3 regions of the Pseudomonas sp. S2_C03 genome follow, and region 3 is predicted to be linked to each of the others. Evidence: riboswitches for the same ligand, from Rfam matches in the RefSeq annotation. Region 3 holds a riboswitch; each other region holds the start of a gene.
What was found. Region 3 has a riboswitch for cobalamin ahead of AB4N64_RS09785 (CbtB domain-containing protein). Riboswitches for the same ligand answer to the same signal wherever they lie in the genome.

Region 1 (10,598 bases), 1.6 Mb from region 3:
AAACCGTGTTTTTCCAGCAGCGTCACCAGCCGCTCACTGGCGGCATCGCTGCGCGCGCGCTGACTGGCATGCGCCTGTTTATCCAGCAGGCAGACTCGCCCCAGCACACGGGTCGGCCCACTGACGGCCCAGGGTCCGACTTGTTCGGCAAGCAACTTGAGCAACTTGCGCTCGGCCAGGACAAACCCCAGGCGCACGCCGGCCAAACCAAAAAACTTGCCAAAGGAGCGCAGCACCACCAGGCCGACCTGATGGGAAAAAGGTGCCAGGCTCAGTTGCGGCGTGTTGTCCATGAACGCCTCGTCCACCACCAGCCAGCCGCCCCGTTGAGCCAACCGGGAATGCCATTCCAGCAAACGCGTAGGCGCGATGCACAAGCCGGTTGGATTGTTCGGATTGACCACCACCAGCACATCGAGGTTGTCGATGAAAAAATCGACTTCCTGTTCCACCACCTCACGCACGATGTAGCCGTTGCGGCGCCAGGCCTCGGCGTGTTCGGCGTAACAGGGTGACAGCACTCCGACCTTGCCGGCCCGACGCAAACGCGGCAGCAACTGGATCGCCATTTGCGAGCCCGCTACCGGCAGCACCTGCGAGGCGCCGTAGTATTCGCAGGCCGCCTGCTCCAGGCCATCGTCGGCTTCCGGCAACCGCGCCCAGGCGCGCAGCGGAATGTCCGGCACGGCAAACGGCCAGGGCGCAAGGCCGCTGGACAGGTCGAGCCAATCCGCTTCGGCAATGCCGTATTCAAGCGCCGCCTTGCGCAACCGACCACCGTGTTCAAGCATAAAATTCAGCTCCCACACACAGAATCAGCAACCATAACCATACCCCGCGCTGGACCAGTTGCCAGCCTCGATCAATGGAATCGGCGTCCGCTGGCACACCTTCGCCCAACTGGGGACGCTGGTGCAACTCACCGTGATAAATCGCCGCCCCACCCAACTCGACCCCCAGGGCGCCTGCCCCGGCGGCCATCACCGGACCGGCGTTCGGGCTGTCCCAGGTGGGGCCTTGTGTGCGCCAGCATTTGAATGCGAGTCGGGTCTTGCCCAACAGTGCATAGGTCAACGCCACCAATCGGGCAGGAATGTAGTTGAGCACGTCGTCGATCTTCGCAGCCGCCCAGCCGAAGCGTTCGAAACGCTCGTTGCGATAGCCCCACATCGCGTCCAGCGTGTTGCTCAAGCGATAGAGCACCACCCCTGGCGCGCCGGCCACGGCAAACCAGAACAACGCCGCGAAGACGGCGTCACTGCCGTTTTCCAGGACCGATTCAGTGGCGGCGCGGGCCACTTCGGTTGAATCCAGCTCAGTGGTCTGGCGACTGACCAGATAACCGACACGCTGGCGCGCCTGCTCCAGATCATTGCTACGCAAAGCCTTGGCAACCGGCTCGACGTGCTCCCCCAGGCTGCGCAAGCCAAGCGCACAATAGAGGGCGAGAATCTCGACGATCCAACCCACATAAGGCGCCCAGGAAAAAGCCGTGGCGAGCAAGGTCAGCGGCACGACCGCAATCACCCAGGCCGTCACGCCATGGCTGCGCCAGCCGCGACCACCCCCGTTGAAACGTTGTTCGATGCGGTCGGCAAAACGGCCGAAGGCGACCAGCGGATGCCAGCGCTTGGGCTCGCCCAGCAGCGCATCCAGCGCCACCGCAGCGACACTCAACAACGCCACACTCATTGACTCACTCCCCAATAATTCTCATACAACATTTCGCTTAATGGACGTTCCCGCGCCCAGCCTTCAAGCACCAGCATCGGTGCCGGATAAAACTGTTCGACCGGTCCCAGGCAGAGAATCGCCAAAGGCTTGGCCCCGGCGGGCAACCCCAACAGGTCAGCCAGGGCCTGGGGCTCGAACAACGAAACCCAACCCATGCCGAGCCCTTCGGCGCGGGATGCCAGCCACAGGTTCTGGATCGCGCAGGACAACGAGGCCATGTCCATTTCCGGCAACGTGCGGCGGCCGAAAATATGCCGTTCGCGGTCGTCCATCAGCGCCGCAATCAGCACCTCGGCGCAGTCGTTGATACCTTCCACTTTCAGCTTCATGAATTCGTCACTGCGCTCGCCGAGGGCCTCAGCGGTGCGCATGCGCTCTTCCTCCACCAGCGACTGGATCCTGCCGCGCAGGCTGCGGTCGCTGATGCGGATGAAACGCCACGGCTGCATCAGGCCAACGCTCGGCGCCTGGTGTGCGGCTTCGAGCAGGCGCCGCAGTTGCTCAGGTTCTACGGTGCCACCCGTGAAGTGACGCATGTCACGGCGTTCGGCGATGGCGCGGTAGACCGCTTGGCGTTCGGCCTCGGAGAAGGCGTTATCGGTCATGACCCTATCGCGGGCAAGCCCGCTCCTACACCAATACACTCGCCCCCTGTAGGAGCGGGCTTGCCCGCGATGGCGTCCGTAAGGTCCGGCGCAAAAAGCGCAGCAATCGCAGGAGGATTTGACGGAAAATAAAAATGCACATAAGAAGCCGTCATCCGCCCCTCACGATAAACGGCCTCCGCGCCGCGCCCCCCGTTCGGGCTCAGGCCGCGAGCAATCGGAGCCAGCCCGGTGGTGGTCAGCGAATGGTGATAGGTGTGCCCGCGCAGCGAGCCTTCCGGTAATTCAACCGCCTGCAAGGCGAGCGCCGCCAGGCGTTTCTGCATCACCGCATCCCCCGCCAGCAAGCCGGCCAACTCGGCGCGAGTGCCCTCGACATCCGTCAACGAATCAAGCAGGTAGAGCATGCCGCCGCATTCGGCCAGCAACGGTTTGCCGGCTGCATGGTGGGCGCGGATCGCTTCTAGCATCGACGTGTTCTGCGCCAGCGCCACGTGGTGCAGTTCCGGGTAACCGCCGGGCAAGTAGAGGCTGTCGGCGAGCGGCAGTTGCGTGTCACGAATCGGCGAGAAGAATGCCAACTCGGCGCCCATCGCCCGCAGCAGGTCCAGGCTGGCGCCATAGGTGAACGCAAAGGCTTCATCACGCGCCACGGCAATGCGCACGCCGGCCAGCCAAGGATCGACCGCGATCACTTCGGGGGCCGCAAACGCCACGGCGGGCGGCAGCGCGACTTCGCAACTGCTGGCCAGGGCATCGGCAGCAGCATCGAGACGCAGATCCAGATCGTTCAATTCACTGGCCTGAACCAGGCCCAGGTGTCGGCTCGGCAGCTCGATTCCGGTTTCCCGGGACAGCGCGCCGTACCAGCGCAAACCTTCGGTCAGGCTGCCTTCGAGCAATTGCGCATGGCGCAGGGTGCCGACCCGGTTGGCCAGCACACCGGCAAACGGCAGGTCCGGTTGATAGCGGGCCAGGCCCAGTGCCAGGGCGCCAAAGGTCTGCGCCATGGCCGTGCCGTCAATCACCGCGAGTACAGGCACACCGAAGTGACGCGCCAGGTCGGCGCTGGACGGGGTACCGTCGAACAGGCCCATGACCCCTTCAATGAGAATCAGGTCAGCCTCGGCGGCGGCTTCCCACAACAGTCGCCGGCTTTCCTGCTCGCCGACCATCCACATGTCCAATTGATACACCGGCGCACCGCTGGCGCGCTCGAGGATCATCGGGTCGAGAAAGTCCGGGCCACACTTGAAGACGCGCACCTTGCGCCCCTGGTTGCGATGCAACCTCGCCAGGGCGGCGGTGACGGTGGTCTTGCCCTGACCGGAGGCCGGCGCGGCAATCAATACCGCCGGGCAATGACGTGGCTCACTCACAGTTCAACGCCCTTCTGCGCCTTGATACCGGCCTGGAAGGCGTGCTTGATCATGCCCATTTCGGTAACGGTGTCGGCCAACTCGATCATCTCGGGTTTGGCGCCGCGGCCGGTCACCACCACGTGCTGCATCGGCGGACGCGCTTGCAGGTCGCTGAGGACCTGATCGAGGTCGAGGTAGCCGTGCTTGAGAGCGATGTTCAACTCATCCAGCACCACCAGACCAATCGACGGATCGCGCAGCAACTCGCGGGACACCGCCCAGGCCGCTTCGGCGGCAGCGATGTCACGCTGGCGGTCCTGGGTTTCCCAGGTAAAGCCTTCGCCCATCACGTGGAAACGCACCTGCTCCGGGAAGCGGCGGAAAAACAATTCTTCACCGGTACTGTTGCGACCCTTGATGAACTGCACCACGCCGCACTGCATGCCATGGCCCATGGAACGGGCGAGCATGCCAAACGCCGAGCTGCTTTTGCCTTTCCCATTGCCGGTGAGCACCAGCAGCAGGCCGCATTCGTTTGGCGAGTTGGCGATGCGTTCGTCGATCACGGCTTTTTTACGCAACATGCGCGCCAAATGGCGTTCGTCACGATCTGGGGTATCGGTCATGGGGGAGCTCTCCGTTGAGGCGGGATAACGGCGGGCAGGCACAAGAAACAGATGGCAAGAAGCCCGACATCGCCCACCGTGATGTCGCTGGATTGAATCAGGCCGGTCTCCGGGCTCATGAGCGGCATCACGCCGGACTGCGCGCCTTCCCATGTCGCGATCGACACAGTGGCTCAAGGCGCAGCTTTCACTCATTTACCGTTGCGGGGGCAGCGCCGGGATCGTGCACGCACTCACCGGCTTCCCTGTTTCACTCTGCCGACCTGGGTCACAGAGCACCTGAAACAAGCCGCGAAGGTTAGAGGGTTGGGGGTGGAGCGTCAATTAAAGCCGGGAGGCTGGCGGATGAATAACTGCCGTCGATCAATAAAATGACGCCAATCTTGTGCCAGACTCCCAGCAGTGATATCAAAGAGCCACAACCCCACATCACAAGAACAAGGGTGAGCACCATGCAAGGCATGATTATCAGCAATCCGCGACTGGAATTCCTGCGCCCGCTGCTGGAACGCTGGTTTGATTGTATAGACCGCTACAACGCCGTACGGGGCGATAACGACACACCTTACTGGTACGACGAAAAAGCCAATCTGGGTTTGCTCGCGGCCGCCGCCTGGATGGCCGAAATGGTCACCCTGCAAGACACCCAGACCCGCAAGCAGCTTGAGGAAGGCGAACGCAACGCCCGCGCCAATCTGTTCATCGCCTCCAGCGAAACGCGCGCGTATCTTCAGGCCACCCAACGCTGGCCACGGGTCAACAGTCTCAACCTGACCCAGGCGTTGGCGGAAATCACCAGCGACGCCAAACGCATCAGCTACAGCAGCGACCTGAAACTGGGCTGCCTGTTCGTGGCCCCGCAAAAAGCCCAGCACGGCGCCACGCCGGAAGAGCTGCAGGACATGGTCGATGACCTGCAAAAAGAACATTCCTGCGCGGTCGCCTGGTACTTCCCCTACGCCTACCGCAAATTACGCAACGAAGCGGGCAACTATCATCCGGGCATCGCGGTGTTGTTCAAGGAAGCTCACGGCTGACCGGTTGAACCATCTCGGGCTTGCGCTTCTCTACTGATCAGATCACTGCATTCTTAGGGAAGTTCAGCATGCGCAAGCCCCAGCTCGCTCTCGTCATCACCATGGCCGCCGGGCTCGCTGCCTGCGGTGAAACTTCCACCCTGCAGGTCTCCGACGGCACCGGCCCATCCCCGCAACTGCCAGAACCGAACAAGACACTGTTCCCGACAATGAACATCGCCCCGGCCATCGGCTGGCCGGCCGGCGCCAAACCGACGGCAGCAGCGGGCACTCAGGTGGCTGCATTTGCCGAAGGCCTCGATCACCCACGCTGGCTCTACGTACTGCCCAACGGCGACGTGCTGGTGGCCGAAACCAATGCGCCGCCCAAACCCGATGACGATAAAGGCATCAAGGGCTGGATCACCAAGAAAGTCATGAGCCGTGCCGGGGCTGCCGTACCCAGCCCCAACCGCATCACGTTGCTGCGCGACAAAGACCACGATGGCATCGCCGAAATCCGTACCGTGTTCCTGGAAAACCTCAACTCCCCCTTCGGCATGACACTGGTCGGTAATGACCTGTACGTCGCCGACACCGACAGACTGCTGCGTTTCAATTACCAGCAAGGCGACACCACGATCAAATCCCAACCCATGAAGGTGATTGACCTGCCGGGTGGCACGCTGAATCACCATTGGACAAAAAACGTCATCGCAAGCAAGGACGGCAGCAAGCTGTACGTCACGGTGGGCTCCAACAGTAACGTCGGCGAAAACGGCATGGACAAGGAAGAAGGACGCGCGGCAATCTGGGAAGTGGATCGTGCCACTGGCAACCACCGGATATTCGCCTCGGGCTTGCGCAACCCCAACGGCATGGCGTGGGAACCGCAGAGCGGCGCGCTGTGGACAGCGGTCAACGAGCGCGATGAAATCGGCAGTGACCTGGTGCCGGACTACATCACTTCGGTGAAGGAAGGTGCGTTCTATGGCTGGCCGTTCAGTTACTACGGCCAGCACATCGATGTACGCGTAGAACCTCAAAATCCGGACCTGGTGGCCAAGGCTATTGCACCGGATTACGCAGTCGGCCCGCATACCGCCTCATTGGGCCTGGCCTTCGCAGAAGGCAATACGTTGCCGGCCCAATTCAAGGAAGGCGCTTTCGTCGGCCAGCATGGCTCGTGGAACCGGAAACCGCACAGTGGCTACAAAGTGATCTTCGTGCCCTTCAGCGCGGGCAAACCGAGCGGCGCGCCAGTGGATGTGCTCACGGGTTTTCTCAATGACGAAGAGAAAGCCATGGGTCGCCCGGTGGGCGTGGTGATCGATCAGCAGGGCGACCTGCTGGTGGCCGATGATGTGGGGAACAAGGTGTGGCGGGTGTCTGCCGCGAAATGACCTTCCCCCTTTAGGAGCGAGCATGCTCGCGATGATCGTCAACGAAAACGTTGGCTATCTGACACCCAGCGGCGTTTTCCAGTCCATCGCGAGCATGCTCGCTCCTACAGGGCGCGCGTGAAGGCCTCTAGCGCTTACGACAAAGCGTCAACCCATCCCCCAGTGGCAACAGCGACAGGTCCACTCGCGCGTCATCCTTCAACGCACGATTGAGCGCCTGGATCGCGCGGGTGTCAGCGCTTTCGGGCGCTGACTCCAGCACCCGCCCACTCCACAGCGTGTTGTCGAACACCGCCAGGCCGCCAACGCGCAACAGACGCAGGGCATGCTCAAGATAGTGGGGGTAGTTGGCCTTGTCGGCATCGATGAAGATCAGATCGAACTGCCCTGGCTCATCCAACTGAGACAGGGTGTGCAGCGCAGGCGCCAGCCGCAGGTCAATCCGCTCGTCCAGGCCCGCCTCCTGCCAGTAACGACGCGCGATGACATTATAGTCGCCGGGTACATCACAGCAGATCAGTGCACCGTCATCCGGCAAGGCGGCCGCCATGCACAACGCGCTGTAACCGGTGAAAGTGCCGATTTCCAGAATTCGTCTTGCACCGATCAGCCTGACCAGCAAGGCAAGGAATTGCCCCTGTTCCGGCGCCACCTGCCAGCGCGCCATGGGCAGCGCCTGGGTTTCGTCGCGCAGGCGTTTGAGCAGCGGCGTTTCCCTCAGGGAAACGTCGAGCAGGTATTGGTACAGGGCATCATCGAGATTCAGCGTGCGAGCGGTCATGACAACCTCTCCAGACTAGGGGTTGCGCGCCAGATGCTCGGGTTGCAGAACACGCTTCGCGCTCAGGTAGGCTTTCTGCCAATACGCCTTGGACAAGCTGTCGAGCTTGACCGTGCCACCGGTGGCCGGCGCATGGACAAATCGACCCTCACCAACGTAGATCCCGGCGTGACTCACCTGAGAGCCGCCGTTGGTGGCGAAGAACACCAGATCACCACTTTGCAGGCCTTCTTTGCCGACATCGGCCGCCTGCATGCTGATCATTTCGCGAGTCGTACGCGGCAACGAAATACCGGCGGCGTCGCGATAGACGTAACCAATCAGGCCACTGCAATCGAAACCGGAATCCGGTGTGTTGCCCCCCCAGCGATAAGGTGTGCCGACCAGGCCCAGAGCGCGAAACAACACGTCTTCTGCCTCGGGTGAGGACGGCTGTGGCGTACCAAAGACAATCGGCGCGCGAACCACAGGCGCAGGTGGCGTGCGGCTGGCGCAAGCGCTGAGCAGCGCGGCGAGGAGCATGAGTGCGAGGCGGGCCGACATCGTCATAAGCAGAGCATCCTGATCTGTCTGCGGCTTTTTTCTGCCCAAGCGACAGAAAAGAAAACCGCCTGCGCAAGGCGCAGGCGGTTTGCCATCAATAATAGATCAGGATTCTAGCGCCTATGGGGCAAACTTCAAGTAAGACTTTAAGTTCACCATGTAACCAGTGCGGTTACTGCCCGGCAGTGGTCGCCACCGACCGAATGAAGCATTACTTGCGTGCGGTGACCACTGTCGGCGCCATGGCGAGTGCACGCTTGGCTTCGATGAAGGTCTTGCTCCAGTAGCTGTCGCCCAGGCTATCGACCCGTACACCACCGCTTTTGCGGCTGCTGGAGTGGATGAACTGGTTGTCGCCCAGGTAGATCCCGGCGTGACTCACACGACCGCGACGGCCGTTGGTAGCGAAGAACAGCAGATCGCCCGGCTTGAGCGCGCTACGGGAAACCAGTGGCGCATCGACGTTGATCATTTCGCGAGTGGAGCGTGGCAGGTTCATGCCAGCCTCTTCACGAAACAGATAGCCGATGAAACCGCTGCAATCAAAGCCAGCCTCGGAGGTGCCGCCGAAACGGTAGCGGGTACCGATCAGGGACATACCGCGCTCGAGGATGCTGTCCGCCAGGACCGGAAGCTGGTACGACTTGCCGTCGGCGAAGTTGGCCAGTTCCTTGTCGGTTTCCAGTTCTTGCTGGAAACGCTCGGCGGAAGATTGTGCGGTAACCGAATTTTTGCTGACCTGCTGTTGAGGAGCCTGCTCCGACACTGGGGTGTGGGCGGCGCAACCGAACAACAGGGTAACGAGTGCGAGGGGCACGAGGGGTGCGAAGCGCTTTAGCATGGGCACGACCGTGACTTCATAGTTGTAAAGAAGCCGAGACTATGCCCGCTATCGACCTCATTTGCAAATTCAATCGAAACTTTTGTGACTTTTCGTTTTCGCGTTTACATCTAAGCGCTTAAGCCCCATTTAGACGCTTACGCGGCCTACACCCTGTAGGAACGCGGGTTTGTTGACGCCTGAAATATGCCGAAAGCCCTGAAAAACCGGGGCTCACCAGCCCAATGTTTCTTTCAGGAAAGGGATGGTCAGCTTGCGCTGGGCTTGCAGGGAGGCCTGATCGAGCTGCTCGAGCAGGTCGAACAATGCGCTCATGCTGCGAGTGCCTCGAGTCAGGATGAAATGCCCGACTTCGTCAGTCAGGTGCAGGCCGCGACGAGACGCGCGTAGCTGCAACGCGCGCAGTTTGTCTTCGTCGGACAAGGGTCGCATCTGAAAGATAAGTGCCAGGGTCAGGCGTGATTTGAGGTCGGCGAGCTTCACCGGCAATTCGCGCGGAGAGGTCGAAGCCGCAATCAACAGCCGCCGCCCGCTGTCGCGCAGACGGTTGAATAGATGGAACAGCGCCTCTTCCCAGTCCGCATGCCCGGCCACCGACTGCAAATCGTCCAGACAGACCAGTTCGTACTGTTCGAGGTTGTCGAGAATTTCAACGCCGCGATCCATCAACTCGGCCAGCGGCAGGTAAACCGCTGGTTCACCCATCTGTTCGAAACGCAGGCACGCGGCCTGCAACAGATGCGTACGCCCTACCCCGTGCTTGCCCCAGAGGTAAATCAGGCTTTCGGTCCAGCCGGCGTCGGCTTCGCAAAGCCGCTCGACATAGCCGAGTGCAGCGGCATTGGCGCCTGGGTAGTAGTTGATAAAGGTAGCGTCATCACGCAGACGCACACCTAGGGGCAGCTGAATCGGTTTCATGCTGACTGAACGGTTCCAAATGAACCGTTAGTGGCCTCTGTGTAAAGTTCGCGAAGTTTATACCCGTGAGGCTGGCCGCACAATCCGACAGACCACAAGCAAAATCAAAGGTTTGCGTTATTGCGCCGTATTTCCGAAGGTTTCTTTGGCGGCGCAAGTTACAGCCACGCGAAGGCATGGGGCAGCCCGGTCATGAACCAGGCCACCCCAAGCAGCGCATCGACAGGCGCTAGAGCTCAGGGTCATCGGCGCCGCCGTAGATATCCGAATCCTTGTACAAGTCGTGCACGTGGCGCACCAGCACCATGATCACCGCCGCCACCGGCAGCGCCAGCAGCACACCGGTAAAGCCGAACAACTCGCCGCCGGCCAGGATCGCAAAAATTACCGCCACCGGGTGCAGGCCAATCCGGTCCCCCACCAGCAACGGCGTAAGCACCATGCCCTCCAGCGCCTGCCCCACCATGAATACGGCGACGATGCCGATCATCGGGTACAGATCGCCGCCGAACTGGAACAGGCCGGCAATCAGCGCGGCGCCAATCCCGATGACGAAGCCCATGTACGGCACGATGGCCGCCAACCCGGCAATCAGGCCAATCAACAGGCCCAGCTCCAATCCGACCAGCATCAGGCCCGCGGCGTAGATCACGCCCAACGCCAGCATCACCAGCAATTGCCCGCGCACAAAAGCGCCCAGCACTTCATGGCACTCACCCGCCAGCGCCACGGCTCGCTCTTCGCGATCACGTGGCAGCAGGCTGCGAATC
Region 2 (10,598 bases), 420 kb from region 3:
TCATCGACAGCGAGTGCGAAGTACTGGGCAAACAGTCCGCGATCGTCGAGTTTTTCACCGAGGTGCAGCAGCGCCTCAACCCGGGCGAACAATCGTTGCGCGAGCCAAATTTCAAGTTGGAGCGTGCGGCGGACTTCATCCGAGATAACTGCACGCGGATGCTCAAGCTCGAGGACATTTGCGACGCAGCGCAGTTGTCGCCGTCCTACCTGATACGCGCCTTCAAGCAGCATTACGGCATGACACCCCATGCCTTTTTGGTCAATCGGCGCATTCAGTTCGCCCGCGAGCGCCTGCGCAGCGGCCGGCTGATTGCCGATGTGGCGCTGGAAGCCGGGTTTGCCGATCAGGCGCATTTTCAGCGGGCGTTCAAACAGCATCTGGCGGCGACACCAGGCCAATATCGCGACGCTTAGGGCAACAGCAGGTATACCGCGCTCAAGGCCAGCAACCCTGCCATGGCACGATTGAACAGACGCATGCCTTTGGGATTATTCAGGTAGCCACGCAAGAAAGTCCCGGCGTAGGCCCAGCAGCCGACGGACAGGTAGCAGATCACCAAATACACCGCCGCGAATTGCCAGATCAGCCGTGCTTCACCATCGGCGACAAACGCGCCCATACCCGCGACGCAGGCCAGCCAGGCCTTGGGGTTGAGCCATTGCATCACCGCGCCATACACCATCGACGGCGCCCGCGTCGAATCCTTCGCATCGAGTTGGCCGCTGTCTGCGGCCAGTTTCCAGGCCATGAACAACAGAAACCCCACGCCGGCCAGTTGCACGATCCGCGTCAGCTGCGGCCATTGCTCCAGCACTTCATGCAAACCCAAACCCATCAACACCAGCAACAACACAAACCCCAATGTCGCCCCGGCCACATGCCGCTGGCTGGCGCGAAAGCCAAACTGCGCCCCGGAACTAAGCGCCACGATGTTCACCGGGCCGGGCGTGATGGAGGCCACCAGGGCAAATGCGGCCATCGACATGATCAGACTCATGGTTGTCTTCTTCTCTTCAGTTGAACCAGAGGCTTGAAGATAAAGAGCGGTAGGGTTGGCGTATTGAAGAAAATTGCCCCCTGTAGGAGCGGGCTTGCCCGCGATGCGATAAACCAGACGACATCTGTGTTGGCTGATACACCGCCATCGTGGGCAAGCCCGCTCCTACAGGGGCTGTTTGTGTCAGCAATACGCGCCGACTAACCGCTTGACCTTGATCAACGCATCGCGCAACGAATCCAGGTCCACCGACCCCAGAGCCAGCCGAATCGCGTGGGGCACGTGTACCGAGGTGGCAAACGGCTCGGCCGTGGACACAGCGACCTGCTGATGCATCAGCTCCACCGCAATTTGATCCGCCCGAGCATCCTCGCCCAGCGGCAGCCACAGAAAGTACGAGGATGGATGCGTCATGCAGCGCAAACCGCTCAATAGTTCGGCGGCCAATGCCTGCCGAGCCTGCGCATCCGCACGTTTTTGCGCTTCCAGTTGAGCGACGGTGCCATCGTCAATCCATCCGCAGGCAATGGCTGTCATCACCCCGGGCGTGTTCCAGGTCGTCGCCCGTATCGCTCGCTCTAACGCCGGCACCTGTTCCAACGGCGCCGCGACAAAGCCCACCCGCAACCCGGTGGCAACATTCTTGGAAAACCCCGATACATACACCGTCCGCTCCGGCGCCAGTTGTGAGACCGGTGAAGGCGCATTCTCCACCAGAAACGCATAGGCCGCGTCTTCGATAATCAAGAGATCATTCTGCCGCGCAATCGCCACCAACCGATTGCGCCACGCCAGATCCATCACCCAACCGCAAGGGTTGTGCAGGGTCGGCATCGTGTACACCGCCCGCACCGAGCGCCTGCGGCACAACACCTCAAGTGCCTGAAGATCCGGCCCATTGTCCGACACCGGTATCGGCACAATCTCCAGATGCAGTGACTGCGCCAGCACCTTGAACCCGGTGTAGGTCACTGCATCCGCCGCAATCACATCCCCTGGCTTGAGCAGCGCCATCATCGTCACCGCCAGGCCATGCTGGGCGCCGCTGACGATCAACACTTGCTCGGCCTCTACGCTTACCCCTCGTGAGACCAGGTGCCGGGCGATCGATGCGCGCTCATGCAAGCGACCGCCATGGGGTTGATAACGCAGATGGGCTTCCAGGTCCCCGGACAATGCCAACTGGCGCAACGCCACGCGCAATAGATCCGCCTGTCCCGGCAGCGACGGATAGTTGAAGTTGAGATCGGCCATCCCCACGGCCACTACGTGTTGGCTCACCCCCTGCCCCATGGGCAGTGACATCTCCCGCACAAAGGTGCCGCGACCGGTCTCGCCACTGACCAGTCCCATGGCCTCCAGCTCGGCATACACCCTGCTGGCGGTCACCAGCGCCAGGCCGTGTTCGGCGGCCAACTGGCGATGCGGCGGCAGACGCGTGCCCGGCGACAGGCGTCCCGAACGGATGTCGGCGGCGTAGGTGTCGACCAGTGACTTGTAGCGCAAGCGAGGCATCGGCGGACATCCAGGACAATTGGCAGATTGTCTTGATACTCGCTCAGGCCAGGCGCTGTCCAGCCTCTACCTCAGCTGCAGTCCCAAAGATGCCCCTCCGCCAGGCGCACACGGCGATGTATCGGTATGCGCAGGGGTGGGTCGCGTCGAGGAACGATCACTACGACGTGCCGGTGTATCCATGACAATTTTTTGATTGTCGGCCCGGCGCGGCCCACGATGCACCCACGGCACCTGCCACCCAACCACCTCCGAGCGAACGCCATGGAAAGAGCCACTCACCTCAGCACCCAGCCCCGCGAGAAATCAGCCAGTGGATGGCTGAACGGCCTTATTGGCGTGCTCATCTTCAGCGGCTCCCTGCCCGCTACCCGGGTCGCCGTGCTGGAGTTTGACCCGGTTTTTCTCACGGTCATGCGCGCCACTATCGCCGGCTTGCTCGCCCTGGGCCTGCTGACCTTGCTCAAGCAACAACGCCCAACGCGCCATCAACTTCTACCGCTGCTGATTGTCGCGCTCGGCGTGGTGGTCGGCTTCCCGCTGCTGACCGCCCTGGCCCTGCAATACGTTACCTCGGCGCACTCCATTGTCTTCATTGGCCTGCTGCCGCTGGCCACCGCTCTTTTCGGCGTCATTCGCACAGGCGAACGGCCACGCCCGGCGTTCTGGCTGTTCTCGATATTGGGCAGCATGCTCGTTTCCGGCTACGCCCTCTCCCAAGGCCTGAGCGCCAACCCCACCGGCGACATCCTCATGCTGCTGGCCGTCTTCGCCTGCGGCCTGGGCTACGCCGAGGGCGCAAAACTGTCACGCACGCTGGGTGGTTGGCAGGTGATTTCCTGGGCCCTGGTGCTGGCGTTGCCGGCCATGGTGTTACTAAGCGTGTGGCGTGCACCCGCTTCCTTCACCGGTGTCAGCCTTTCGGCGTGGTTCAGCCTGGGTTATGTGTCACTGTTCAGCATGTTGATCGGATTTGTATTCTGGTATCGCGGGTTGGCCCAAGGTGGCATCGCTGCCGTGGGCCAGCTGCAATTACTGCAACCTTTTTTCGGTCTGGCCCTGGCGGCCGGGCTACTGCATGAATACGTGAGCGTTGGCATGATTGCAGTGACGTTGGCGGTCATTGTGTGTGTCGCGGGTGCGAAAAGGTTCTCGAAATAAAACAGCGTATGACCAATCATTTCGAACGAAACGTCCGGCAAACCAAACGACCGGATGGTCACCGTTTTCGATGGCACGCTTGTTCGGCATTCCCGCCTGCTGCCGAAAAATGGTGATCGATGAAACCTCTACTGCTCACCCTGGGCGCACTCCTGATCAGCCCATGTGCCTTCGCCATGGATGGAGAGTCCTGGTACTTCCAGACAAGCGCCTACACCAAACACTGGAAACCCGATCCTGATCACAACAACCGCCAAAAGCTGATCGGCGTAGAACGCAATCGTGAAGACGGCTCGCTTTGGGGAGGCGCGACGTTTCTCAACTCCTTCGACCAGCGCTCGTACTACGGTTATTACGGGCATCGTTGGGTGGCTGACGAGTATCCGGTGTACGCCAAGCTCAGTGGCGGTCTGGTTCATGGCTACAAAGGCAAATACAAGGACCGGATTCCACTCAATCGCTACGGCGTTGCACCGGTACTTGTTCCGGCGATTGGCACGTTTTACGGGCCGGTCGGTGCCGAGCTGGTAATCCTGGGTGGCGCTGCGGCCATGATTAATGTGGGTTACCGGTACTGACCATCGGGCGCCCGATATTTCCAAAGCGCCAAGCCTTCCGCGAGCCTCAGGGTGGCGCGCGTACCACGGGCCGGTTCACTCCATGCGGATACCGGTCAGCCCACCCTCCCCTGAAACCCAGCAATTTCCTCGGTTATTGACTGTAATCATTTTGTCATGATATCAGTTTGGCATTGCGCCAATTTTCGAGTATTTTGCCTTCCATTGTCCGATGTAGAGCTATGGAAAGCAGCAATGACCGCACAACCTTCAGCCGTAATCAAACAAGCGACTTACCTGGGCTACGAAATCCTCGTCGAAACGTTTGGCCCCATCAAAGTGGAACCCCGCGAGGCCCAAAGCCTGCAGAGCCATCACACCACGACCGTTTCGGTCTGGTACGACGGCCAGGAAATCCGGGAGGCGCGCGAGACGCCGGCGCTGAGGTTCGTGACCCGTGAGGATGCTGCAGAGCTGGGTTTGGAAATCGGCCAGATGATCGTCGATCAACGTCGCGAGTCCACCCCATCCAGCGTGACGGCCTTTAAACTGCCGCGTCTGCGGTTTTCGTTGCTCAGCTGACACACCAATGGGCTACTTGTCGTGACGCGGGTCATCCGCGTCATTGATGTACTTGAGCCCCAGAGGCCCGATCCCATACACCTGCGACACATACTCACCGGACTTCGCCCAGTGGGAAGTGCGGCGTGTTCGCCGGCAGCACGACCACACTGCCCGGCCCGTAGGCCACAAGTTTGTCGGCGTCGAAGGTGCTGCCCTGGCCGATATAGAACACGCCGGAAATGACGGTATAGATGCGATCTTCCGAGTGGGTATGCGGCATCAGTTTCAAGCCGTTCGGTACTTTGACCCTGACCACATAAGGCCCCGACTGACTCGGGTTGCCAACGATCACCGCCAGTTTGGCGCCGTCGGGGAACGCGGGAAAACCCTGCCATTGCACATCTTCGCTGCGCATTGACGAAAATTGCTTGTTGTCCAGCGCCTCGGCGTTCGCGGGAGCGCAGAGGGTGGTGGTCGTCGCGGCGAGAAGCAAGGCGTGGAGAGCGTGGCGTAAGCCAATGGTTTTCATGTGTGCGTTCCCTCAAAGCTGTCGCGGCGCACCGCCTGCGAACTGGAACGCGATGATAATTTTTGCCCGGGACGCGGATAAATCACGTCCCGGGCACTTCTGTTCTTACACCGCGTAACAAACTATCGAGGGTTGTTACGCAGAATGGAGAAGTTCAGCGCAGCGGCGACACAGAGCCAGGCGAGGTAGGGAAACAGGATCAAACCGGTAATCAGGTCCAGGCGCAGGGCCATGACGACCATGGCCGCGACCACCAGCCACAACACCACCAGAATCACCATCCCCGCCAACACGTGATGCGCGCCGAAGAATACCGGCGTCCACAAGGTGTTGAGCGCGATTTGCGCGGCCCAGAGTGCCAACACGATCTGGCTGCCGGGGATCAGGCTCAAGCGGTAGCCGGCCCAGGCGAGCAGCAGGTAGATGATCGTCCAGGCAACCGGGAACAACCAGTTGGGCGGCGTGAAGCCTGGCTTGACCAGCGACTGGTACCACTCGCCCGGCTTGAACAGCACACCGGTGCTGGCGGCCGCCGCGCAGGCCAGGAGGAAGATGAAGAAGGTCATGGTCATGATCGGTCCCTGTGTCGGTGTATTTGGAACTTGGACGGGTGCTGACCCGTTAAAAGTTCACGGCGTACAAGGTGAAAAAAACCACGTTCCCCCTCGGCGGCCTGATCGACTACCATACGCCGCCGGTTCCCGAACGGGACTAATAGGGAATTCGAAACGCCGCAACGGGCGTCAATCGAAACTGCCCCCGCAACTGTAGATGCTGAGCCTGCTCCTCGATAGTCACTGGACCTGATCCGGGAAGGCTGGAGCGTGGCGACGACGCATCAGTCAGGAGACCTGCCGGCCAAGCAAATCACTAACCGGCGGGGTGTCCGGGGAGGACATCCGTGCCGAGCGGCCTTGCCCAGCTTTTACAGCAGCGTTCGATGGTGTGTTTCCAGACCCGTACCGCGCCCGTTTCAAGTCCGGTTCAAATGGAGATTGCCCCATGCTGTTGCCCCGCCTTACTGCGCTGTTCACCAGCCTTGGCCTGTGCGCCTTCGCACAAGCCGCCCCGACGCAGTACCCGCTGACCATCGACAACTGCGGCACTCCCCTCACCTTTGCTCACGCGCCAACCCGCGCCGTGACGATTGGCCAGGCCGGCACCGAGATGCTGTATGCCTTGGGCCTGGGCAACAAGGTGGCCGCCACTTCGCTGTGGTTCAACGATGTGCTGCCGGCTTACAAGACGCAAAACGACAAGGTCGAACGCCTGGCGAACAACGAGCCGAGTTTTGAAGCCGTGATCGGCAAGCGTCCGGAACTGGTGACCGTGGAGTTCGAATGGATGGTCGGGCCACAAGGCGCGGTCGGCACCCGTGAACAGTTTCATGAACTGAAGATCGCGACCTACCTGCTCCCGTCCGACTGCGAGGGCAAGGACAATCGGGTAGGCGCCGACGGCACGCGCCTGGAGCCGTTTCGCATTGACACCATTTACAAGAGCATCGAGCAACTGGCACAGATTTTCGACGTGCAGGACCGTGGCGAGCAGTGGGTCACCGAGCTTAAAGCCAAGCTGGCCGCCTCCGTGGCCAAGGTCCAGCAAAAAGGTGTCAAACAGGCCAGTGCCCTGGTGTGGTTTTCCAGCACCGACATGAACGTCGATCCGTTTGTGGCCGGGCACAAGGGCATTCCGGACTTCATGCTCAGCACCCTGGGCGTGCGTAACGTGGTGGACTCCGATGAAGAATGGCCAACCGTGGGCTGGGAAACCATCGCCAAGGCCAACCCGACTTTCCTGGTGATCGCACGCATGGACCGTCGCCGCTTCCCGGCGGATGACCATGAGAAAAAACTGGCCTTCCTGCGCAGCGATCCGGTCACCCGCAACATGGACGCGGTGAAGCACAACCGCATCATCATCGTCGACGCCATGGCCTTGCAGGCCAGCGCTCGGATGTTCGACGGCCTCGAGCAACTGGCCACGGCCATCGACGGTTACGATCTGCCGAAATGACTGCAGCCTTGATACGTACATTGCTTGCGCTGGTGATGCTGTCGCTGGCGGTGCTGGCAGGTGTTGCCATTGGTGAAACGCCCATCGACCCGCTCGTGGTGCTCCAGGTGCTGGCCAATAAACTGTGGGGCGCGGGTTATGCGCTGAACCCCATCGATGAAGGCATCGTCTGGAACTACCGCCTGACCCGAGCGCTGGTGGCCGCCGCTTGCGGCGCCGGGCTGGCGACGTGCGGAGTCATCTTGCAATCCTTGTTGCGCAATCCGTTGGCGGAACCTTATCTGCTGGGCATCAGCGCGGGTGCTTCGACGGGTGCCGTCCTGGTAGCGTTGCTGGGTGTCGGCGCGGGTTTGCTGACGTTGTCGGCGGGGGCCTTTGTCGGCGCCATGACCGCCTTTGCGCTGGTGGTGTTGCTGGCGCGAGTCAGCGGTACGTCGGGGGGGACCGGGCAGATTATCCTGGCGGGCATTGCCGGGTCGCAACTATTCAATGCAATGACCGCATTCCTGATCACCAAGTCCGCCAGTTCCGAGCAGGCGCGCGGCATTCTGTTCTGGTTGCTGGGCAATCTCAGTGGTGTGCGCTGGCCGTCGGTGTGGCTGGCGGTACCGGTGGCCGTCGCTGGCCTGGTCGTGTGTTTATGGCATCGGCGTGCGCTGGATGCGTTTACCTTTGGCGTCGACTCGGCGGCGTCATTGGGCATTGCGGTACGGCGCGTGCAGTTGGTGCTCATTGGTTGCGCAGCGCTGGTGACGGCGGTGATGGTGTCGATTGTCGGCTCCATCGGCTTCGTCGGGCTGGTGATTCCCCATGCGGCTCGGCTGATGCTGGGCACCGGGCATTCGCGGCTGTTACCGGCCAGCGCCTTGGGCGGTGCGTTGTTCCTGATTGCAGCGGATGTGTTATCGCGAACCTTGATCAAGGGTCAGGTGATTCCGGTCGGTGTGATTACCGCACTGGTTGGCGCACCGGTGTTTGCGCTGATTCTGATTGGTCGGAGGAATGCTCGATGAGTGTCTTGAGCTGCTCTGGCCTGGGCTTTCGCGTGCGGGACGCCGAACTGCTCAATGACATTGATCTTGAGGTCCGGTTGGGCGAAACCCTGGGCATCGTCGGCCCGAATGGATCGGGCAAATCGACGCTGCTGAAGTTGCTGGCCGGGTTGCGTGCACCGGCGACCGGAGACGTGCGCCTGGGTGGCCAGCGCTTGGGCGAGCTGTCGCGACGCAGCATCGCGCAGCAGTTGGCAGTGGTCGAGCAACAGGCGGATACCGACGAGGCCATTCGGGTATTTGATGCGGTGGCGTTGGGGCGTACACCGTGGCTGTCAGCGTTGAGCCCATGGTCGAGCGAAGATGACGCCATTGTCCGCCAGGCGTTGCATGACGTGGATGCCGCGCACCTGAGCAAGCGCACCTGGCGCAGCCTGTCGGGTGGCGAGCGCCAACGCGTACACATCGCCCGAGCCCTCGCCCAACGGCCGCAGATCTTGTTGTTGGATGAGCCGACCAATCATCTGGATATCCAGCATCAACTGGCGATTCTTCGCGAGGTGCAGTCATTGCCTGTCACCACATTGATTGCACTGCATGACCTCAATCAGGCGCTGACGTGTGATCGCCTGGCGGTGCTTGATCACGGCCGGTTAGTGGCGCTCGGCAAACCGCTTGAGGTGCTGACGCCGCAACGGTTGCTCGACACCTTTGGCGTGCAGGCACATTACCTGACCGACCCGTTCGATGGCGCGCAGATACTGAGGTTGCGCTCTACCTGATGCAGCGTTGATGCAGGAGCGAGCACGCTCGCGATGGAGTCAGAGCCACCGCCGGGCATCAGGCCGCCAGCGTCTACGCCAACGACCATCGCGAGTGAAACTCCTGCATGTCATGCGTTGATCAGCGAATAAACGCCGCCAGATCGGCATTCAATTTATCGATCGCAGCCTTGAAGTCCTTGGTGCTGATTTTCTCGCTCTCGTTCGACAACTGGGTGCCGAACACCTTGCGCACGACCTTGGCTACGGTCTGGTTGGTCTTGGCGTCGATGAATTCGGCTTCGATGAACAGGTTGGTGTCTTGATCGCGGTAACCGGTAGCCGCCTGAGTCGCCCCGACCACGGCCGCGATAGGGACGACTTCGTACCATTTCATGCCTTCGTTGGACGCACTCACGCCGGTGATCGCGGCACGCAGGATCAGCGCCTTGGAGCCGGCAGGTGCCGTGCTGCTCACCACCCGGTATTTCTGCCCCAGCGTGCTTTTGGCCTTGCCGGTCATGTAACTCTGCAATTCGTCCAGGGTCTGCCGGTTCACCCGTTCGTTGGGCTTGGGCGCCGGATAAAGTTCCAGCCTGTTGAACACCACCGTGTCGTACGCATTCGGATTCCACGACGGGCTGACCCAGCGCATGGCCTTCTCGCCGCTGGTGGTGGTGACTTCACTGAGGTTGTTGTAGTTGGGAAGAAAGCCCGAGTATTGAGCGCGCTCTGTCACTTTCGAGGTACAACCGCCGAGCAACAGAACCGCCAATGTCACGCCGACAAACAGGTTACGGGATAGCTTCATGGGCAATGCTCCTGGAAAATCAGGGTTTGATGAGGAGAACATCTGGAACCGCAAGCTCGCCGTTATCATCGGTTCGCCTGCGCTACGTCACCGCAGAAAATATCGCCGTCGCCATCCGACGGCGCACTGCGCACCACAATCGAATGCGCGCCCGCCAGCAGATGGGTCAACGATATCGGCGCACTGCGATAAAAACTCCACCCCTTGGTCCCGGCATCGCTTCGCGTGTTGACCTGATCGTTCATGGCGAAGGCGACGGGCCCCGGTTGCTGGCAACTGCCCTGGTTGACGAAGCTGTAGAGCCGCGGCGGCAAGATGGTGCCGGTGGGTACACCAGTGATGTAGAAGTTGAAGTTGGTTTTATCGCCCATGTCGGTCAACGTCACGCGACCGACCTGCCCGGCATTCCTGCCGGTGGCTTGCAGCGCCAGGTTCACCGACTGACTGGATGAGTGAGTGCAGCCAAGCAGTCCGGCTGTGATCAACACACCGGTCAGTGTTCTGTTGAGATTCATGACGACCTCCTCCAATGACTCATATCTTCGGCAGCGGCTTGATGGCCGGGGCTGGCTCAACCCTCACTGGGACGGCCTCAGGGGCATTTCCCAACCGCGACAAAGGCGTCACGGAGTAGCCAGCCTGGATCTTCTGCACGGAGGTTTCATCTGAGGGGCCATCGGTTTTGCTGTGAC
Region 3 (10,598 bases):
GGGATCCGCCGAAGTCATCCGCAGTTCTGGTTCTATTTCCATGACCTGAGCCAGTACATCCATGAAACCGATCCGGTGGAAGAGGGCGTGCTGGACATGAATCGCTACGAGAATCTTTGATCGACCTTTGCCGGGGTGGAGGTGTCGGACTTTATATACACCGCCGATTCCCCTGCCTGTGCTGATCCCCCTGTGGGAGCGGGGGAAACAATTCCCGGAGAGCGATCGATGTTGATTTCTGTACAGGCACTGCGCGCCCTCGCGGCCTGGACCGTGGTCTGTCACCATTTCATGCAGATTTTCTTCGACTTCCAGGCCCGTGGGCCGATTGGACAGTTGTTCATCGACAAGGGCGCGGTGGGGGTCGATATCTTCTTCGTCATCAGTGGCCTGGTGATTTTCCTTTCCACCGAAGGCAAATCGCTGCCGCCCGGGCGTTTTCTGCTCTACAGGCTGTTTCGAATCGTGCCGGCCTATTGGCTGTACACGGTGCTGATGGCGTTGCTCGTTGTGTTCGCCCGGCCCTTATTGCCGGATCAGACGGTCGACTGGTCGCATTTCCTCTTGTCGTTGCTGTTCATTCCCACCCAAAACCCCGGCGGCTACGGGATTTATCCGACGCTCACTGTCGGCTGGACGCTCAATTACGAAATGCTGTTTTACGTGCTGTTTGCCTGGGCGCTGTTGTTCCGCCTGCAATGGCGGCTGCTGATCGTCGCGGCGCTGCTGTTTGCGGTTTGTGAGGCCTGGACCGGCTATGGCTGGATCAGCGAGTTTTACCGGTCGAGCATCGTGTATGAGTTCCTGTTGGGCATCGCCATCGGCATGATCTACCGCCGTGGGTGGATCAAGCCCGGCTTGTATCTGCCCCTCATGGGGATCGGTGGTGCGCTGCTGATCATTTACCACCTGCCGCCGCAACCACGCTTTCTCGCCTGGGGCTTGCCCAGTGCGGTGCTGGTGATGGCCTGCATGGCGTTGGAGCGCTTTTTCGAGAATCGCCGGCTGCTGAAATGGCTAGGGGATTGCTCCTACTCGGTGTATTTGATGCACGTGTTGGTATTGTCGGCAGGCGGCTTTATCGCGCAGCGCTACGGGGTAGACCCGTACGTGATGTTCATCGTATGCGTCGTTGCCATCGGCGCAGGGGCTTGGGCAAGTTATCAATGGGTGGAAAAGTGCAGCTATCGGTGGCTAAAACAGCGGATTGACGGTGAATCCGCCCGCCAAAGTCAGTCGGTTATTTCCCGACAAAAATACTAGGACTTTGTGCGGCGCGATGATTGGCGTAAACTGCGCCCAAGCCTGTGAGGAGTTTCCATGACTGCTATTACTATCACCGACGCCGCCCACGATTACCTGGCCGATCTGCTCTCCAAGCAGAACACTCCAGGCATCGGCATCCGCGTCTTCATCACCCAGCCCGGCACCCAATACGCGGAAACCTGCATTGCCTATTGCAAGCCGGGCGAGGAAAAACCCGAAGACACCGCATTGGGGCTGAAAAGCTTCACTGCCTACATCGACTCGTTCAGTGAAGCTTTCCTGGATGACGCGGTCGTCGACTACGCCACCGATCGTATGGGTGGCCAACTGACCATCAAGGCGCCAAACGCCAAAGTACCGATGGTCAACGCCGACAGCCCGATCAACGAGCGTATCAATTACTACCTGCAAACCGAGATCAATCCGGGGCTGGCCAGCCACGGCGGTCAGGTCAGCCTGATCGACGTGGTGGAGGACGGCATCGCCGTTCTGCAGTTCGGCGGCGGTTGCCAGGGCTGCGGCCAGGCCGACGTAACCTTGAAGGAAGGCATCGAGCGGACCTTGCTCGAGCGCATCCCCGAGCTCAAGGGCGTTCGCGACGTGACCGACCACACGCAGAAAGAAAACGCCTACTACTAAGGTGTTCGCTGCGACATGAAAAACGGCGCCCCGTGAGCGCCGTTTTTTTATGCGTCAAATTCGAGGGCCTCAAGGGCGATACAGATGCGCATGCCCAGCCCGATACAACGACGACTCACTGAACTGATCACTGCCCAGCACCCGCCCAACCAGAATCAACGCCGTGCGCCGAAACCCCTTGGCCTCAACCTTTGCGGCAATATCCTCGATCGTCCCCACTACCCAGTCCTGATCCGGCCAGGTCGCCCGGTGTATCACGGCAATGGGGCAATCGGCGCCGTAATGCGGCAGCAATTCAGCCAGGATTTTGCGCAAATGGTTGACGCCCAGATGAATCGCCATGGTCGCCCCGTGCTGCGCCAGACTGCCCAGCTCTTCACCGACCGGCATCGCGGTCTTATCGGCGTAACGGGTCAGGATCACACTCTGTGATACGTCCGGCAGAGTCAGTTCTGCGCCCAGCAATGCGGCGCAGGCCGCCGTCGCAGTGACGCCGGGGACGATCTCGAATGGTATGCCCAGCTCGCGCAAATAGCGGATCTGCTCGCCAATCGCGCCATACAGGGACGGGTCCCCGGAATGCACCCGCGCCACGTCCTGGCCATTGGCATGAGCGCCCTTGATCAGTTCGATGATCTGCTCCAGGTGCAGTTCGGCGCTGTTGACCACCTGTTCGGCGCTATGGCCCTCCAGCACGGCGGCGGGCACAAGGGAGCCGGCATAGATGATCACCGGACAGCTGCGGATCAGGCGCTGGCCTTTGACCGTGATCAGTTCCGGGTCGCCAGGACCTGCGCCAATGAAGTAGACGGTCATCGTCGTTTCCTGTCAAAAAAGGGTTGGGCAAGGCTTCAGATGAAGATTGCTCATGTTCAGGGGCGGGGATTATCGGGATTTTACGCTGCGCCGGCCAATGCCAGTGTCGCCTGGGCGTATTTTTGTCGTGAAATCAGCAAGGTCGCCGGTGCCTGAGTGAGTTGTTCGGCGAGGGCGAGGGCGGTGCTCTCGGCCACGCCGTAGCAGCCGGTGCGTTCGAAGGCGATCTGCGAACGGTGGCTTAAGCACGGCTCGTAGGGCGCCAGTTGTTCACTGCTGAAATACGTCAGCGGCAGGTCGAGTTGTGCAGCCAGTTCGATCAGGCCGGGCTCGTCACGTTTCAGGTCGATGCTGGCCAGGGCCTGTATTTGACGCAGTTCGATTTGATGAGCCTGGAGGACCTGGTCGAGCAAAGCGCGCAGCGTTTCGACCGGGCAGCCGCGCTGACAGCCCAGGCCGACCACCAGGGTCGGCGCTGTGCTTTCAATGATCATGCCTGGTTCTGACGACGGAACAGCCACGCGCTGAGCAAGCCAAGGGCCAACCAAAACGCGACGTTAGTCAGTTGCGAAGCCATCTTGAATTGCGATTCCAACGCTTCTGGCGCGAGCATCGAATGCACCTCCGGCTGCGGTGCGCCGATCACATGCGGAACGGCGATGATCGCCACGCCCAGCAATTTCATCAGCCAATGGCGGCTGAACACGATCAGGGCAATGCCGACAGCGGTCGAAGCGGCGGTGCCGATCCACCACATTTGCCGTTGCGCGAGATCCGCCGCGGCGGTGCCCGGCAGTTCAGGGGGCAGGCCGAGGGTTGGCGCCAGCACGAAAGTGGCGTAGCCCGCCAGGCCCCAGAGCAGGCCCTGTGCAGTTTTGGTCGGTGCGCGCAGGGTGTAGAGACCGGCGAGCATCAGTGCAAAACCGACGGCGACGACAAGGTTGCCACCGGTGGTCGACAGCACGCGCTGCCAGCCGTCTTCCGGCTCCCAGGCTTCGGTGTCGTGGCTGTGCGCGGCCGTGCCGGCAGCATGTTCATGCACTTCAACGGCGGCAGGCTCGGATTTCTCGTAGGTTTCGGCCTGCAAAATCAGCGGCGAAACCCAGAAACTTTGCAGCAGCGTGAGCAGCAGGGCGGCCAGCAGTCCGGAAAAACCTGCGGTTTGCGCGATACGCTTGATCATGTCGTCAGGTCTCAATGGCAAGGGAACGCGGCGCTGTGGCGGGTATCGTGGGCGGCGTTGTGGACCGCTTCGATGTGCGAGAAACCGGCGAAGTAGACCAGGCACGCGCCCAGGATTGATGCGCAGACGGCGACGGTCAGGCGTTGGGTCAGGGTGGTTGTGTGGCTGCTGGCCGGTGCGTGGCCGGTGCTGCTGATGATCGACATGGCGCTTCCCTCTGTTCTGTCAGGGTGACGAGAGCGCATGCAGACACCCTGCGTAGCGTGCACGCAGAGGTTCAAACAGCGCCCGCCCACCGCGGGTTTGTTGTTTTCGTGATCGTATCGTCACTGTGTGTTGCGGGCCGGTCTCCGGGCTCGCGAGGGGCTTGGGCATCTGCCGAAACCTGCAAGAATCGCCTTCCCATGCCGATGATCGGCACAGTGGATCTGATTCTTCGCTCGCTTACCGTTGCGGGGGCAGCACCGGACTGACATGGGCTTGAGTAAAGCACATGATTCACCGGTTTCCCGTTTCACCCTGTGAAGGGCACCCGTAACAAGGCGTGTAGGAGAGCATGGGGCGGCTTTGCCGTCAATCGAGACCGGGTCGCGCCCATCGCGAGCAAGCCCGCTCCCACAGGGGACTGCGGACACCGGCCCATTGTGGGAGCGGGCTTGCCCGCGATGGCGTCCCGATTGCCGCCACAAGAATTTGACCCGCCCACAGACCATGCGTAGCCTTGTCGCTTCGAGGTTCTTCGCCATTGTCGAAGCTAAGAAGGGAACGCGGTCAATGCCGCGGCTGCCCCCGCAACTGTGAACGGTGATGTTCGCTGCCACGCCACTGCAAGCCCTGCACAATGGGTTCGCGGGAAGGCGCAGCGAATGCCGGGCCAACCGCCCGGCACACTGTCAGCCAGGAGACCTGCCTCGATCCAGATTCTCACTACAACCGGGCGGGGTGATCCGGTGGCGAAACTCTTGCGCGCACCGCTGTTGCAGCGCTTGTCGTCCCGTATGCCCGCCACCTTGCCAAAGGGCATCCGATGAAAACACTGGCCAAACTCCCCGTCACTATCGTCACCGGGTTTCTCGGCTCGGGCAAGACCACCTTGCTGCGCCACATGCTCGACAACGCCCAGGGCCGTCGTATCGCCGTAATCGTCAACGAGTTCGGCGAGCTGGGCATCGATGGCGAAATCCTCAAGCAGTGCTCCATCGGCTGCACCGAGGAAGAAGCCGTCGGTCGTGTCTTCGAGCTGGCCAACGGCTGCCTGTGCTGCACCGTGCAGGAGGAGTTCTTCCCGGTGATGCGCGAACTGGTGGCGCGCCGGGGCGACCTCGACCACATCCTCATCGAAACCTCTGGTCTGGCACTGCCCAAGCCATTGGTGCAAGCCTTTCAGTGGCCGGAAATCCGCAGCGCCTGCACAGTCGACGCGGTGATCACCGTGGTCGACAGCCCGGCCGTCGCTGCTGGCACTTTCGCCGCGTTCCCGGATCAGGTCGACGCCCAGCGTAAACTCGACCCGAACCTGGACCACGAGTCGCCCCTGCACGAGCTGTTCGCCGACCAACTGGCCAGCGCCGACCTGGTGATTCTCAACAAGGCCGACCTGATCAACCCTGAAGACCTGGCCCGCGTGCGCCTGGAAGTCGCCGAAGAATTGCCGCCGGCGGTCAAGATCATCGAAGCCAGCAGCGGTCGCTTGCCGCTCGATGTGCTGATCGGCCTGGGTGCTGGTTCCGAAGAACACATCGACAGCCGTCACAGTCACCACGATCACCACCACGAAGGCGAGGACGATCACGATCACGACGCGTTCGACTCCATCTCCATCGAATTGCCCCAGGCCGACGAGAGCCTGTTGCTGGATGCGCTGACCCAGTTGGTGATCAAGCACGACATCCTGCGCGTCAAGGGCTTCGCGGCGATCCCCAATAAGCCGATGCGCCTGCTGATCCAAGGTGTGGGCACACGCTTCGACAAGCACTTCGACCGCCAGTGGGGCGCCGATGAAGCGCGCACCACACGCCTGGTACTGATCGGCCAGGCGCTGGACGCCGTGCAACTCGAAGCGCAACTGCGCGCCGCGCTCAGCGTGTAACCCATGCACCTGCTCAGGACCCAGCCCGGCGGTTTCGTGTCGGATGACAACATCGCCGACCTTGGACAAACCCCCGCCGAGCTGGTGATCCTGTGCAGTGGCGACTCCAGCCTCGCCTTGCTCGCCGAGGCCGCGCAACAGTTACCCGACGATTACCCGAGCGTGCGCCTGGCCAATCCGATGCAGGTGCAGAATCACGCCTCGGTGGATTTGTACGTCGATGAAGTGTTGCGCCATGCCAAGGTGATCCTGATTTCGCTGCACGGCGGCATCGCCTATTGGCGCTATGGCGTCGAGCAACTGATCGAGCTGTCCCGGCGCGGCGTGCAATTGATTCTGGTGCCCGGTGACGACCGCCCGGACCCCGAACTCAGCGACCTGAGCACGGTAGCGGTCGAAGAGCGTGACCGGCTCTGGCACTACCTGCGCCAGGGCGGCATGGCCAACGCCCTGGACCTGTTCCGCTGTTTGGCGAGTCGCTGGCTCGGTCGCGATTACACCTGGAGTGAACCCCAAGCCCTGCCGCGCACCGCGATCTATCACCCGAGCAAAAGCCCGGCTGTGCTCAGCGACTGGCAAGCCGACTGGGAGGCCGGGAAGCCAGTGGCGGCAGTGCTGTTTTACCGCTCGCACTTGCAGGCGGCGAACACGGGCTTCATCGATGTGTTCTGCCAGCGCTTGCAAGCGGCGGGGCTCAATCCCGTGCCGATTGCGGTGGCCAGCCTGAAAGAGCCCGGTTGCCTGACGGTGGTCGAGGACTGGCTGGACCAGGTCGACGCGGCGGTGATCCTCAACACCACCGGCTTTGCTCAATCCAGCCCGGAAGCGCCGCACCTGCGTCCGTTTCGTCGCAATATCCCGGTGATCCAGGCCATCTGTGCCCAGGACAACGAGCCCGGCTGGCGTGACAGCGAGCAAGGGCTGGGCCCGCGTGACCTGGCGATGCACATTGCGCTGCCGGAGCTGGATGGACGCATCATCAGCCGCCCGATCAGTTTCAAGGACCTGGCCTGGCGCAGCGAACGCAGCCAGTCCGATGTGGTGTGCTACCGGGCAGCGCCCGAGCGCATGGATTTTGTCGCTGAGCTGGCGTGGCGCTGGGTGGAACTTGCGCGGGTGCCCAATGGTGAGAAACGCATTGCCTTGATCCTCGCCAATTATCCGACCCGGGATGGGCGCATTGGCAACGGCGTCGGCCTCGATACGCCGGCCGCCGCCCTGAACATCCTTCGGGCGTTGCACGAGCAAGGTTACCCGCTGCCAGCCGAATTGCCGGACAGCGGAACCGCGTTGATCCAGCAATTGCTCGGCGGCGTCAGCAATGACCTCGACAATCTCGACCTGCGTCCGTGCCATCAGAGCCTCGCGCTGGATGACTACACGCGACTGTTCGAAGCCTTGCCCGAAGCCAATCGGCGGGCGGTGCTGGAACGATGGGGCAAGCCTGCGCAAGACCCGATGTACCGGGGCGGGCGAATGATGATCGCCGGGCTGCGCTTTGGTCTGACGTTTGTCGGCATCCAGCCGGCCCGTGGCTATCAGGTGGACCCGAGCGCGGTCTATCACGACCCGGACCTGGTGCCGCCGCATGGCTACCTGGCGTTCTACTTCTGGTTGCGCCACGCCTACGGTGCCCACGGTGTGATTCACGTGGGCAAGCACGGCAATCTCGAATGGCTGCCGGGCAAGGGCGTGGGCCTGTCGGAAAACTGCTGGCCGGACGCGTTGCTCGGGCCGCTGCCGAATATCTACCCGTTCATCGTCAACGATCCGGGCGAGGGCGCCCAGGCCAAACGGCGCACGCAAGCGGTGATCATCGATCACCTGATGCCACCGCTCACCCGCGCAGAAACCTACGGGCCGCTGCGCAACCTGGAATTGTTGGCCGACGAGTATTACGAAGCGCAACTGCTCGACCCACGGCGGGCGCGGGAGTTACAGCGTGACATCCTGCAACTGGTGCGCGAGACCCACATCGACCGCGAGTTGCAGCTGGACGAAAGCCTGAACAGTGACGCCGACGCGGCGATCTGGTTGCCGCGCCTGGATACGTATTTGTGCGACTTGAAGGAATCGCAGATCCGCGATGGCCTGCACATTTTCGGCGAATCACCAACTGGACGTTTGCGCATCGACACGCTGCTGGCATTGCTGCGCATCCCACGTGGTGATGGGCGCGGGGCGCAGTCGAGCTTGTTGCGGGCGTTGGCCAAGGCATTTGGATTAGGGTTTGATCCGCTCGATTGCGCGCTGGCCGAGCTGTGGGGCGGACCGAGACCGGAGGCGTTGCTGGCGGTCAGCGATGAACTGTGGCGCACGGCGGGGGATACCCGTGAGCGGCTGGAGTTGTTTGCCGCAGACCTGATCGTCCAGACACTGAATACCGCACCCTGTGGGAGCGGGCTTGCTCGCGATGGAGTATCAGACACTTTGGTGGTGACTGACACACCATCGCGAGCAAGCTCGCTCCTACAGGATGGAGGTGACTGGTCTGAAGTGAACACGATCCTTGACCATCTGAACAACACCGTCGCCCCACGCCTCGACGCCTGCGGCCCCGCAGAAATGCGAGGCCTGCTCGACGCCTTGAGTGGCCGCTTCGTGCCCGCCGGCCCCAGCGGTGCGCCGAGTCGCGGTCGCCTGGACGTGCTGCCCACCGGGCGCAACTTCTATTCGGTGGACGTGCGCAACCTGCCCACCACCACCGCGTGGCGCATCGGCTTCCAGTCCGCCAACCTGATTCTTGAACGACATCTGCAAGACCATGGCGATCATCTACGCCAGCTTGGTTTGTCGGTGTGGGGCACCGCGACCATGCGCACCGGTGGCGACGACATCGCGCAGGCCATGGCGTTGATGGGCGTGCGACCGGTCTGGGCCACGGGCAGTCAGCGTGTCGACGATTTCGAGATCCTGCCGTTGAGCCTGCTCGACCGTCCGCGGGTAGACGTGACCTTGCGCGTTTCCGGGTTCTTCCGCGATGCGTTCGCCAACCTGATTCGTCTGTTCGATGCCGCGGTGCAAGCCGTCGCTTCGCTCGACGAACCGGATGATCTGAATCCGTTGGCCGCCAAAGTGCGGGCCGAGCGTGAGAGCCTGCTGCAAGCCGGGTTCGATGAAGACGCGGCGCGACGCCAGGCCGGTTGGCGCATTTTCGGCGCCAAGCCAGGGGCCTACGGTGCCGGCGTGCAGGGCGCCATCGACGGTCGCCTGTGGCAAAGCCGCGAGGACCTGGCCGAGGTGTACCTGAATTGGGGCGGCTATGCCTACGGCGGGTCCGACGAAGGCACCGCTGCACGCGAGCAGTTCGCCCGGCGCTTGAGCCAGGTCCAGGCGGTGTTGCAAAACCAGGACAACCGCGAGCACGACTTGCTCGATTCCAACGACTATTACCAGTTCCAGGGCGGCATGCTCGCCGCCGTGGAAAGCCTCAGTGGCGCTGCGGCGGCCAGTTACCACGGCGACCACAGCCAACCGGATCTGCCAAAGATCCGCACGTTGAAGGAAGAACTGAACCGGGTCATTCGCTCGCGAGCCGCCAACCCGAAGTGGCTGGAGGGCGTCAAGCGTCACGGCTATAAAGGTGCGTTCGAGATGGCGGCGACGGTGGACAACCTGTTCGCGTTCGACGCGACGACGCAGTTGATCGACGATCACCAGTACGCGTTGCTGGCCGATGCCTATCTGCTGGACCCGGGGACCCGGGATTTTGTGCGCGAACACAACCCGCATGCCTTGCGTGATATGACCGAGCGCATGCTCGAAGCACAGCAGCGAGGCCTGTGGAAGGAGCCTGGGGAGTACCGCGAGGCACTGGAAAACCTGTTGTTGGATATAGAAGAAGATGGCTAGCTTCCCCCCACACACGCTGTGCCTCCTGTGGGAGCGGGCTTGCCCGCGATAGCGTTGGGTCAGCGATTCATGTATCTACTGACGCACCACTATCGCGGGCAAGCCCGCTCCCACAGGGGAAATATGTTGCTGATAAAACGACGACCACGATCGAGACAGACTTAATGACCCACACCCCACATTTCCCGCTTTCCGCCGTGGTCGGCGCCGACGACTTGAAACTCGCGCTGTACCTGACTGCCATCGACCCGAAAATTGGGGGTGTGCTGATCGAGGGCCTCGAGGCATGGCCAAGTCGACCCTGGCCCGGGGCCTGGCGGACCTGTTGGCCAGCGGCCAGTTCGTGACCCTGCCGCTGGGCGCCACGGAAGAGCGACTGGTCGGCACCCTCGACCTCGACGCAGCCCTGAGCGAAGGGCGTGCGCAGTTTTCCCCGGGCGTATTGGCCAAGGCCGACGGCGGTGTGCTGTACGTGGATGAGGTCAACCTGTTGCCGGACCATCTGGTCGACCTGCTGCTCGACGTCGCCGCCAGTGGCACCAACCTGATCGAGCGCGATGGCATTTCCCACCGACACTCGGCCCGGTTTGTTCTGATTGGCACGATGAACCCGGAAGAGGGCGAGTTGCGTCCGCAGCTGCTCGACCGCTTTGGTTTGAACGTCGCCCTGGGCGGTCACATCGCCCCACAGGCGCGTGGCCAGATCATCCGTCGGCGCCTGGATTTCGACAGCGACCCGCAGGTTTTTTGTGC

Region 1: linked by a shared signal. The riboswitch ahead of cobO (cob(I)yrinic acid a,c-diamide adenosyltransferase) and the one ahead of AB4N64_RS09785 (CbtB domain-containing protein) in region 3 are both predicted to bind cobalamin.
Region 2: linked by a shared signal. The riboswitch ahead of AB4N64_RS11555 (ABC transporter substrate-binding protein) and the one ahead of AB4N64_RS09785 (CbtB domain-containing protein) in region 3 are both predicted to bind cobalamin.

The regions. Positions count from the first base shown of each region.
Region 1 covers NZ_CP162766.1:3,708,107-3,718,704, forward strand. The annotation lists gene cobD (threonine-phosphate decarboxylase CobD) at 1-791, opposite strand, end outside; gene cbiB (adenosylcobinamide-phosphate synthase CbiB) at 784-1,692, opposite strand; gene bluB (5,6-dimethylbenzimidazole synthase) at 1,689-2,339, opposite strand; gene AB4N64_RS17095 (cobyrinate a,c-diamide synthase) at 2,336-3,718, opposite strand; gene cobO (cob(I)yrinic acid a,c-diamide adenosyltransferase) at 3,715-4,326, opposite strand; cobalamin riboswitch at 4,410-4,624, opposite strand; gene AB4N64_RS17105 (hypothetical protein) at 4,779-5,363, shown strand; gene AB4N64_RS17110 (PQQ-dependent sugar dehydrogenase) at 5,432-6,745, shown strand; gene AB4N64_RS17115 (O-methyltransferase) at 6,873-7,526, opposite strand; gene AB4N64_RS17120 (C40 family peptidase) at 7,542-8,075, opposite strand; gene AB4N64_RS17125 (C40 family peptidase) at 8,281-8,910, opposite strand; gene hda (DnaA regulatory inactivator Hda) at 9,124-9,828, opposite strand; gene AB4N64_RS17135 (AI-2E family transporter) at 10,058-10,598, opposite strand, start outside.
Region 2 covers NZ_CP162766.1:2,556,958-2,567,555, forward strand. The annotation lists gene AB4N64_RS11515 (helix-turn-helix transcriptional regulator) at 1-416, shown strand, start outside; gene AB4N64_RS11520 (LysE family translocator) at 413-1,000, opposite strand; gene AB4N64_RS11525 (aminotransferase-like domain-containing protein) at 1,184-2,515, opposite strand; gene AB4N64_RS11530 (DMT family transporter) at 2,780-3,676, shown strand; gene AB4N64_RS11535 (sn-glycerol-3-phosphate transporter) at 3,796-4,254, shown strand; gene AB4N64_RS11540 (hypothetical protein) at 4,489-4,815, shown strand; gene AB4N64_RS11545 (cupin domain-containing protein) at 4,910-5,326, opposite strand; gene tspO (tryptophan-rich sensory protein TspO) at 5,449-5,892, opposite strand; cobalamin riboswitch at 6,005-6,199, shown strand; gene AB4N64_RS11555 (ABC transporter substrate-binding protein) at 6,329-7,342, shown strand; gene AB4N64_RS11560 (FecCD family ABC transporter permease) at 7,351-8,355, shown strand; gene AB4N64_RS11565 (ABC transporter ATP-binding protein) at 8,352-9,116, shown strand; gene AB4N64_RS11570 (DUF3313 domain-containing protein) at 9,238-9,906, opposite strand; gene AB4N64_RS11575 (hypothetical protein) at 9,972-10,421, opposite strand; gene AB4N64_RS11580 (DUF1254 domain-containing protein) at 10,441-10,598, opposite strand, start outside.
Region 3 covers NZ_CP162766.1:2,134,763-2,145,360, forward strand. The annotation lists partial or broken gene AB4N64_RS09755 (fatty acid cis/trans isomerase) at 1-120, shown strand, start outside; gene AB4N64_RS09760 (acyltransferase family protein) at 229-1,263, shown strand; gene nfuA (Fe-S biogenesis protein NfuA) at 1,321-1,905, shown strand; gene cobM (precorrin-4 C(11)-methyltransferase) at 1,975-2,721, opposite strand; gene AB4N64_RS09775 (cobalamin biosynthesis protein) at 2,802-3,215, opposite strand; gene AB4N64_RS09780 (CbtA family protein) at 3,212-3,904, opposite strand; gene AB4N64_RS09785 (CbtB domain-containing protein) at 3,916-4,110, opposite strand; cobalamin riboswitch at 4,229-4,455, opposite strand; cobalamin riboswitch at 4,620-4,832, shown strand; gene cobW (cobalamin biosynthesis protein CobW) at 4,932-5,993, shown strand; gene cobN (cobaltochelatase subunit CobN) at 5,997-9,845, shown strand; partial or broken gene AB4N64_RS09800 (ATP-binding protein) at 10,010-10,598, shown strand, end outside.